2 regions of the Homoserinibacter sp. YIM 151385 genome follow, and region 2 is predicted to be linked to the other one. Evidence: predicted binding sites of a transcription regulator. Region 2 holds the regulator's gene; the other holds the start of a gene.
The links. The regulator LexA, encoded in region 2, represses DNA repair genes until DNA is damaged. The targets are predictions, from matches to a motif close to TCGAACANNTGTTCGA.
Positions count from the first base shown of each region.

Region 1: a site for LexA is predicted at 2,270-2,285, ahead of OF852_RS07990 (Rv2578c family radical SAM protein). Genes of this name have one in related genera too.

Region 1 covers NZ_CP115175.1:1,645,725-1,650,130, forward strand. The annotation lists gene OF852_RS07980 (thymidine kinase) at 1-369, opposite strand, end outside; gene OF852_RS07985 (response regulator transcription factor) at 370-1,095, opposite strand; gene OF852_RS07990 (Rv2578c family radical SAM protein) at 1,143-2,261, opposite strand; gene OF852_RS07995 (malate:quinone oxidoreductase) at 2,443-3,921, opposite strand; gene OF852_RS08000 (SGNH/GDSL hydrolase family protein) at 3,965-4,406, opposite strand, start outside.
Region 2 covers NZ_CP115175.1:978,279-982,684, reverse strand. The annotation lists gene metE (5-methyltetrahydropteroyltriglutamate--homocysteine S-methyltransferase) at 1-464, shown strand, start outside; gene OF852_RS04720 (DUF4184 family protein) at 511-1,245, shown strand; gene lexA (transcriptional repressor LexA) at 1,242-1,919, opposite strand; gene OF852_RS04710 (LysM peptidoglycan-binding domain-containing protein) at 2,169-2,582, shown strand; gene OF852_RS04705 (histidinol-phosphate transaminase) at 2,626-3,705, shown strand; gene hisB (imidazoleglycerol-phosphate dehydratase HisB) at 3,716-4,321, shown strand; gene hisH (imidazole glycerol phosphate synthase subunit HisH) at 4,322-4,406, shown strand, end outside.

The DNA of each region.
Region 1 (4,406 bases), 670 kb from region 2:
GCGGATGCCGTAGGCCAGCACCGGCACGTCCTCCATGATGGCGATGCGCAGCAGGTCGTCGACCTGCGTCTCGGAGAGGAACTGCACCTCGTCCATGAGGAGGCAGCTCACATCCCGCCCGGTGTCCCGGATGACCTTCTCGCGCTGGGCGGTGAACACCTGGTAGACGTCGTCTTCGGCGGTCACGGTGAAGTCGACGGGCCGGGTGACGCCGAGGCGGGAGACGATGGAGGCCTCGCCTTTGGAGTCGATGGCGGGCTTCGCGAGGAGCACGCGCTGTCCGCGCTCCTCGTAGTTGTACGCCGCCTGGAGCAGGGCGGTCGACTTGCCGCTGTTCATCGCGCCGTAGCGGAAGTAGAGCTTCGACATCTACTGCAGGTATCCGTCCTCGGCGGCTCGACGGATCAGCTCCGCCTTCTTGCCGGCCGGTCGCCCCACGCGGGCGTACTTCTCGCGCACCCGCCGCAGGTAGGTCTTCGCGGTCTCGTACTGGACGTTCATGTTCTCGGCGACGCCGGCCGTGCTGTGGCCGGCGACGTAGAGGCGCAGCGCCTCCTCCTCGCCGGGGCTGAGCCGCGGGCGGGCGTGCGCGGCGGCGCCACCGACGGGTAGCGGACGCCAGGAGCGCTCGGTCGGCTGCTCGCCCTGGAGGCCCATGACCCGGCGGGCGGCATCCATGACCTCGCTCATGGGCAGCGACTTGGAGAGGAAGTCGGCGGCACCGGCCGCGAGGGCGCGGTCGCGCGCCTCGCGGGTGTCGAGGCTGGTGAGGACGACGACCTTGGCGCCGGCGGCGCGGCAGGTGCGCACGCGGGCTTCGATGGAGACGGGCTCGTTGAGCTGGAAGTCGATGAAGACGAGGTCGGTGGGGAAGTTGGCGCTGTGGACGAGCTGCAGCCAGGTCGCCGCGACGAGGACGACCTCGAAGTCGCGCGCGTTGGCGCCGATCCACGTGGACAGCGCGTCGAGGAGGACCTCGTGGTCGTCGAGGATGGCGAGGCGGATGCGCCGCTCGGGCGTCTCGATGCCGTCCGCCGCCGTGCCCGGCAGCGCAGCCGACGCCGGGGGGCTCGACGCCGCATCGGACATGCTCATGCCCCTAAGCCTATTGCCGCGCACCGGCCGTCCACCCCGCGCGACGCTCAGAACAGGGTCGGCTGGAGCGCCGCCGCCGTCTCGGGTGCGAGCTCGGCGGCGAGCCGCGTCGCTCCGGCGCCGCTCCCCCGGCGCGCGCCGCCGGGCACGATCGCGCCGGCGCGGCCCTCCCGGCGCGCGGAGGAGCGCAGCGTGCCCGTGCCCTGCTCGAGCTCGGCGCGATCCAGCCCGTGCTTGCGGATGAGGGGGCGGATCCGCTGCGCGAGCCAGCGTCGGTACTCCTTCGGCGCGTAGACGGAGGTGCCGTAGAGCTCCGCGTAGCGCGGCACGAGATCGGGGTGCTCGCGCGCGAGCCAGTCGCGGAACCACTCCCGCACGCCGGGTCGCAGGTGCAGTGCCGAGTAGGCGACGCTCGTCGCGCCGGCCTCGGCGATCCGGCCGAGCGCCTCGTCGAGCGCGGCGCGGGAGTCGGTGAGGTGGGGCAGGACGGGCATGAGGAAGACGGCGCACCCGAGGCCCGCCTCCCGCAGGGCGCGCACGGTCGCGAGGCGCGCCGCCGTCGACGGGGTGCCCGGCTCGATGCTCGCCTGCAGCTCCGGATCGAAGACGGCGATGGACATCGAGACGTCGACGGGGACGCGCTCGGAGGCCTCCACGAGCAGCGGCAGGTCCCGCCGCAGCAGCGTGCCCTTCGTGAGGATGCTCAGCGGCGTGCCCGAGGCGGCGAGTGCTGCGACGATGCCCGGCATGAGCCGGTAGCGCCCCTCGGCGCGCTGGTAGGGGTCGGTGTTCGTGCCGAGGGCGACGGGATGCCGGCCCCAGCTCGGGCGGGCGAGCTCGCGCGCGAGGACCTCCGCGACGTTGACCTTCACGACCACCTGACTGTCGAAATCCCGCCCCGCATCGAGGTCGAGGTACTCGTGCGTGGGACGCGCGAAGCAGTAGACGCAGGCGTGCGAGCAGCCGCGGTAGGGATTGACCGTCCAGCCGAAGGGCAGGGCGCTCGCGCCGGGCACGCGGTTGAGCGCGCTCTTCGCGAGGATCTCGTGGAAGGTGACCCCCGCGAACTCGGGGGTCGAGACGGAGCGCACCACATTGCTCAGCCGCGCGAGCGGGGCCAGCGCCGAGACCGCCTCCGACTCGAGTGCCTGCCCGCTCCACCGCATGCGGACATTCGAACACATGTTCGAGCATCCGGCAAGCGACGAAACGGAACAGTGGACGATCGACCGTGCCGTCCGGAGCCGGCCCGCTCAGGCGTCAACCGTCCCGCGTGCTCGAGATGTGGGTTTCTCCGCGTTCGCACCGGGGATCCTCCGTGCGAATGCGGAGAAACCCGCATCTGGTTCAGGTCGTGATCTGCAGGGCCTTCGCCGTGCGGGCGAGCGAGCGCTTCGCCTTCTGCTTGTTGTCGGCGAGGCGCTGGCCGTAGCTCGGCACCATCTCCTCGATGCGCGGACGCCACGCCTCGACCCGGTCCGGGAAGCACTGCTCGATGAGCGAGAACATGATGGGCGCGGCCGTCGAGGCACCCGGCGAGGCGCCGAGGAGCCCCGCGATGGAGCCGTCGGCGCCCGAGATGACCTCGGTCCCGAACTGGATCACCGGCTTGCCGTCGGCGCCGCGCTTCATGATCTGCACGCGCTGGCCCGCCGTGATGAGGCGCCAGGCGGAGCCGTCGGCCTTCGGCGCGAACTCCTGGAGCGCGGCGATCTTCTTCCTGCGGCTCGCGAAGACCTCGCTGACGAGGTAGCGCACGAGGTCGAGGTTGCTGAGCCCCGCGCCGAGGAAGGTGCCGATGTTGTGCGGCCGCAGCGCGCGGAAGAGGTCGAGCCACGAGCCCTGCTTGAGGTACTTCGTCGAGAAGCCGGCGTAGGGGCCGAACAGCAGGCTCGACTTGCCGTCCACGACCCGGGTGTCGAGGTGCGGCACCGACATCGGCGGGGCGCCGACCGAGGCCTTCCCGTACACCTTCGCGGTGTGCTTCGCGACGATCTCGGGGTCGTCGGTGCGGAGGAACTGGCCGCTGATGGGGAAGCCGCCGTAGCCGCGGATCTCCGGGATGCCGGCCTTCTGCAGCAGGTTGAGCGCGCCGCCGCCGGCGCCGACGAACACGAAGCGCGCCGTCTTCTCGATGTAGGTGCCGCCGATCTCGTGCGACATGCCGACGTGCCAGAGGCCCTCGCGGTCGCGCTTCAGGCGCTTCACGCGGTGGTCCGTCTCCAGCGTCACGCCCTCGAGCGAGGTGAGGCCGCCGAACAGCAGGCGGGTGAGCGAGCCGAAGTCGATGTCGGTGCCGGCGGCCGTGTAGGTCGCCGCGATCGGCTGGTCGCGGCGGCGGCCGGGGATGAGCGACGGCGCCCAGCGGCGGATCACGGCCGCATCCTCCGAGTACTCGATGCCCGCGAAGAGCGGGTGGTCCTTGAGCGCCTCGTAGCGCTTGCGGAGGTACTCGACGTTCTCGGTCCCCCACACGAAGCTCATGTGCGGCACGCTCGAGATGTAGCGCGAGGGGTCCGGCAGGACGCCCGTGTCGGCGAGGTGCGACCACAGCTGGCGCGAGACCTGGAACTGCTCGTTGACCTTGACGGCGTTCGAGATGTCGATCGAGCCGTCCGCCTTCTCGGGCGTGTAGTTGAGCTCGCAGAGGGCGCTGTGCCCGGTGCCGGCGTTGTTCCACGGGTTCGAGCTCTCGAGGGCGACGTCGCTGAGCTGCTCGAAGATGCCGATCGTCCAGCTCGGCTCGAGCTGCTTGAGGATCGTCCCGAGCGTCGCGCTCATGATCCCTCCGCCGATGAGGGCTACGTCGAGAGGCTTCGTCGTCACCCGCCCATTCTAGGAGCCCGCCGGGAGGGCGCCCGCCAGGTGGTCAGAGGCCGAGCTTTCGGAGCTCCGCGTCCATCCGCGCCGCCATCTCCGCATACCCCTCGTCGTTCGGGTGGAGGCCGTCGGCCGCCATCCACTCGGGATGCCCCTCGATCCAGCGGGAGGCGCCGGGGATGTACTCGGCGTCGATGGCCGCTGCGGCGTCCCGGACCCAGCCGATGATCGCCGCGACCGACTCGGGTCGCTCGTCGGTGTACCAGAACGGCTCCACGACGATGATGCGGGACTCGGGCAGCTCGTCGCGCAGCCGTTCGAGATCGGCGTCGATCTGCGCCTCGATCGCCTCGGGACCGAAGCGGTACGAGAAGTTGTCGTTGAGGCCCATCGTGATGAAGAGGAGGTCGGGATCCTGCCGGATGACGGCCGCCGGGAGGTCGAGGGTGCCGCGGTTGTTGACGAAGCCGAGCCCGTTGACGCTCGGGTTG
Region 2 (4,406 bases):
TCCGAGAGCTCCTGCCGCTCCGCCTCGCGGCGCAGCCGGCCTACCTCGACTGGTCGGTGCGCGCGTTCCGCCTCGCGACGGCGGGCGCCGCCCCCGCGACGCAGATCCACACGCACCTCTGCTACTCGGAGTTCGGCGCCGTGATCGACGCGATCGACGGGCTGGATGCGGATGTCACCTCGATCGAGGCGGCGCGCTCCCGCATGGAGGTGGTCGACGACCTCGAGCGCTCCGGGTTCTCGCGAGGGATCGGCCCGGGCGTCTACGACATCCACTCGCCGCGGGTGCCGGGCACGGAGGAGATCTCGGAGCTCCTCGAGACGGCGGCGCGGGCGATCCCGGCCGATCGCCTGTGGGTCAATCCCGACTGCGGTCTCAAGACCCGCGGCTACGAGGAGACGGTCGCCTCGCTCGAGCATCTCGTCGAGGCCGCGCGTCGCGTGCGCGAGGGCGTCCGGGTCTGACGCGATCCCCGGCATCCTCCCGTCCTGCGTGGGGGAGGATGCCGGGGTGCCCTTCACCCCGAGCCACGCCGCCGCGGCGCTCCCGTTCCTCCGCTCGGGGCTGCCGCCCGCGGCGCTCGTGCTCGGCACGATGGCGCCCGATCTGCTCTACTACGCGCCGATCGAGGTGCCGCGGGGCCTGAGCCATTCGCTGCTGGGCGCCGTCACGCTGGACCTCGCGCTCGCGCTCCTGCTGTTCGGGGTCTGGCGCGGCTGGCTGCGCGATCCCGTCGCCGACCTCCTGCCCGCGCCGCTGCGGGTGCGCGTGCCGCCCGCGCGCCGTCGGGTCGCGGCTCGGGAGTGGCTCCCGGCAACCGGGGCGGCGCTCATCGGGATCGCCACCCACCTCGGCTGGGACGCATTCACCCACCGCGGCGCGGTCGCGTCGGCGCTCGGGCTCGAGCGCGAGGTGCTCGGCCTGCCGATCACCTCGCTGCTCCAGCACGGCTCGACGGTCGCGGGCGCGCTCGTGCTCGTCGCGTGGGCCGTCCACCTGGTTCGGAGGACGCCGCGCGCGGAGCCGGCCTCGCCGTCGCGTCTCGGGGCGCGGTCGCGCGCGGTCGCGCTCGGCGCACTGCTCGGGCTGTTCGCGACGACCGCGCTCCTCGTCTGGGCCGCGGGAGGCCTCCGGGTGGAGCCGCAGCTCGTGTTCCGCGTCGCGACGACCGCGGTCGGCGTGCTCGTGCTCGGCACGGCGGCGTACGCGGCGTGGTGGCGGCTGGTGCCGCGGGGGCGCGGCTAGACCGCCCGGAGGACCGCGACGACCTTGCCGAGGATCTCGGCGCCGTCGCCGGGGATCGGCTCGAACGCCGAGTTCCGGGGGAGGAGCCAGGTGTGACCGTCCCGACGGCGGAAGTCCTTGACGGTCGCCTCGCCATCGATCATGGCGGCGACCGTCTCGCCGTTCTCGGCGGTGCGCTGCTGCCGGACGACGACCCAGTCGCCGTCGCAGATCGCGGCGTCGATCATCGACTCGCCGACGACCTTGAGCATGAAGAGCTCGCCCTTGCCCACGAGCTGCCGGGGGAGCGGGAACACCTCCTCGACCTGCTGGTCGGCGGTGATCGGGATGCCGGCGGCGATGCGGCCGACGAGCGGCACCATGGCCGCGTCCCCGACGGGGGCGCTCGACTCGGCGTCCTCGGCCTGCGGGAGGTCGATGAGCACCTCGAGCGCGCGCGGCCGGTTGGGGTCGCGGCGGAGGTAGCCGGAGAGCTCGAGCTGCTTGAGCTGGTGCGTGACGCTCGAGAGGGAGGCGAGCCCGACTGCGTCGCCGATCTCGCGCATGCTCGGCGGGTAGCCGCGGGTCGAGACGGAGCGCTGGACGAACTCGAGGATGGCCTGCTGCTTCTCGCTGAGGCTCGTGCGGCGGCGGGTGCCCCCTGCGCCCTGGCCGGCTGGGCCCTGGTCGGTCATCGCGTCTCCAATGTCGGTGGCTCGTGATCTCGTATCTCTCGAACAGTCGAAACTGTATCCGCCGATGCGGGTGCAGGCAAACATCTGTTCGAGCGTGTCGCCCGGATTGCCGGGCGAGCCGGCCCGGATCCTCGCAGATCCGGGCCGGGGCTTGAACATATGTTCGATCGAAGCTATGTTCGAGACCACGGATCCAGTCCGGCCTCCCGGCCGAGCGCCGGACCGGATCCGTCCAACCAGGAGGCGACCATGACCAGCACGGCGATCACGACCGGTACGGCGATCACGAGCAGCACGGCGATCACGAGCACGGCGACCGGCAGCGCGGCGACCCGCGCCAGCACCGGCGGCACCCCGCGCCTGCGCATCACGCGCCGCGGCCGCGTCGTCCTCGGTGCCCTCGTGGTGCTCCCGGTGGCGGCGCTCCTCGCGGGGCTCGGCCTCATGAACGCCGGCTCGGCCGTCGCGAGCGTCGAGCCCGGCGCCGAGCTGTCCTACGTGACGGTCATGTCGGGCGACTCGCTGTGGGAGCTCGCCGAGGCCATCGAGCCCGAGGGCGACACCCGGACGCTCGTCGACGAGCTCGTCGCGCTCAACCGCCTCGACGGCGGCGCCCTCGAGGCCGGCCAGCGCATCGCGATCCCGGCGCGGTACGACTCCTGAGCCGGGGCGCGGCGACGCCGCGCGAGCGCTCTAAAATCGTCGGGTGACCTCGCTCGCCGACCTCCCCATCCGCGACGACCTCCGCGGCCAGACGCCCTACGGCGCCCCGCAGCAGCAGGTGCGCTACGCGCTCAACGTCAACGAGAACACCCACCCGATCCCGGAGGACGTGGCCCGCCACATCGTCGAGGCGATCGCGCGCGCGGTCCTCACGGTCAACCGCTACCCCGATCGTGAGTTCACCGTCCTCCGCGAGCACCTCGCCGCCTATCTCGGGCACGGCCTCCAGCCCGCCTCCGTCTGGGCCGCGAACGGCTCGAACGAGATCATCCAGCAGCTGCTGCAGGCCTTCGGCGGCCCCGGCCGACGCGTCCTCGGCTTCCCGCCCACGTACTCGATGCACTCGATCATCGCGGCCGGCACCGGCACGGAGTGGGTCGCGGCCGAGCGCGACGCCGACTACCGGATCTCGCCCGAGACGGCGGTCGCCGCGATCGAGCGCGAGGATCCGGACCTCGTCTTCCTCTGCTCGCCGAACAACCCGACCGGCACCCCCCTGCCGCTCGAGACGATCGAGGCGGTCTACGGCGCGAGCCGCGGCATCGTCATGGTCGACGAGGCCTACGCCGAGTTCGCGCCCGCCGGGCAGCCGAGCGCGCTCACGCTCCTCGCGGGGCGCGAGCGCCTCGTCGTCTCGCGCACGATGAGCAAGGCCTTCGCCTTCGCCGGGGCCCGCGTCGGCTACCTCGCCGCCGACCCGGCCGTCGTCGACGCGCTGCGGCTCGTCCGCCTCCCGTATCACCTCTCCGCCCTCACGCAGGCGGCCGCCGTCGCGGCGCTCGAGCACGCGCCGACGATGCTCGCGATGGTCGACGAGATCGCGGCCCAGCGGGATCGCATGGTCGCGGAGCTGGGCGCGCGCGGCTACACGGTCTGGCCGAGTCACGCCAACTTCGTGCTCTTCGGCGGGCTCGCGGACGCGCACGCGGTCTTCGAGGCGCTGCTCGCGCGCGAGGTCCTCATCCGCGACACCGGCATCCCCGGCCACCTCCGCGTCACGGCCGGCACGGCCGAGGAGACCACCGCCTTCCTCGCGGCGCTGGCCGAGGTCGACCCTCGGTAGGATCGTGGCCATGAGCTCCCAGCGCGTCGCGCGCATCACCCGCGAGACCAGCGAGTCGAGCATCGACCTGACGCTCGACCTCGACGGCACCGGCCGCTCCGACATCCAGACCACGGTGCCCTTCTTCGACCACCTGCTCACCGCGTTCTCGAAGCACTCGCTCGTCGACCTCGCGGTCCGTGCCTCCGGCGACACCGAGATCGACGTGCATCACACGGTCGAGGACACCGGGATCGCGCTCGGCACCGCGATCCGCCAGGCGCTCGGCGACAAGTCGGGCATCGGCCGCTACGGCGATGCGCTGGTCCCGCTCGACGAGGCGCTCGCGCGTGCCGTCGTCGACGTCTCCGGGCGCCCGTACCTCGTGCACGGCGGCGAGCCGGCGGGCTTCGAGCACCACCTCATCGGCGGCCACTTCACCGGCTCGATGGTCCGGCACGTCCTCGAGGCCATCGCCTTCAACGCGGGCCTCACGATCCACGTCGAGGTCCTCTCGGGCCGCGACCCGCACCACATCGCGGAGGCCGAGTTCAAGGCCCTCGCGCGCGCCTTCCGCGCCGCCGTCGAGCCGGACGCCCGCGTCGTCGGCATCCCCTCGACGAAGGGCGCGCTCTAGGTGTCGGCGCGCCCATCGGTCGTCGTCCTCGACTACGGCTCCGGCAACATCCACTCGGCCGCGAAGGCGATCGAGCTCGCCGGCG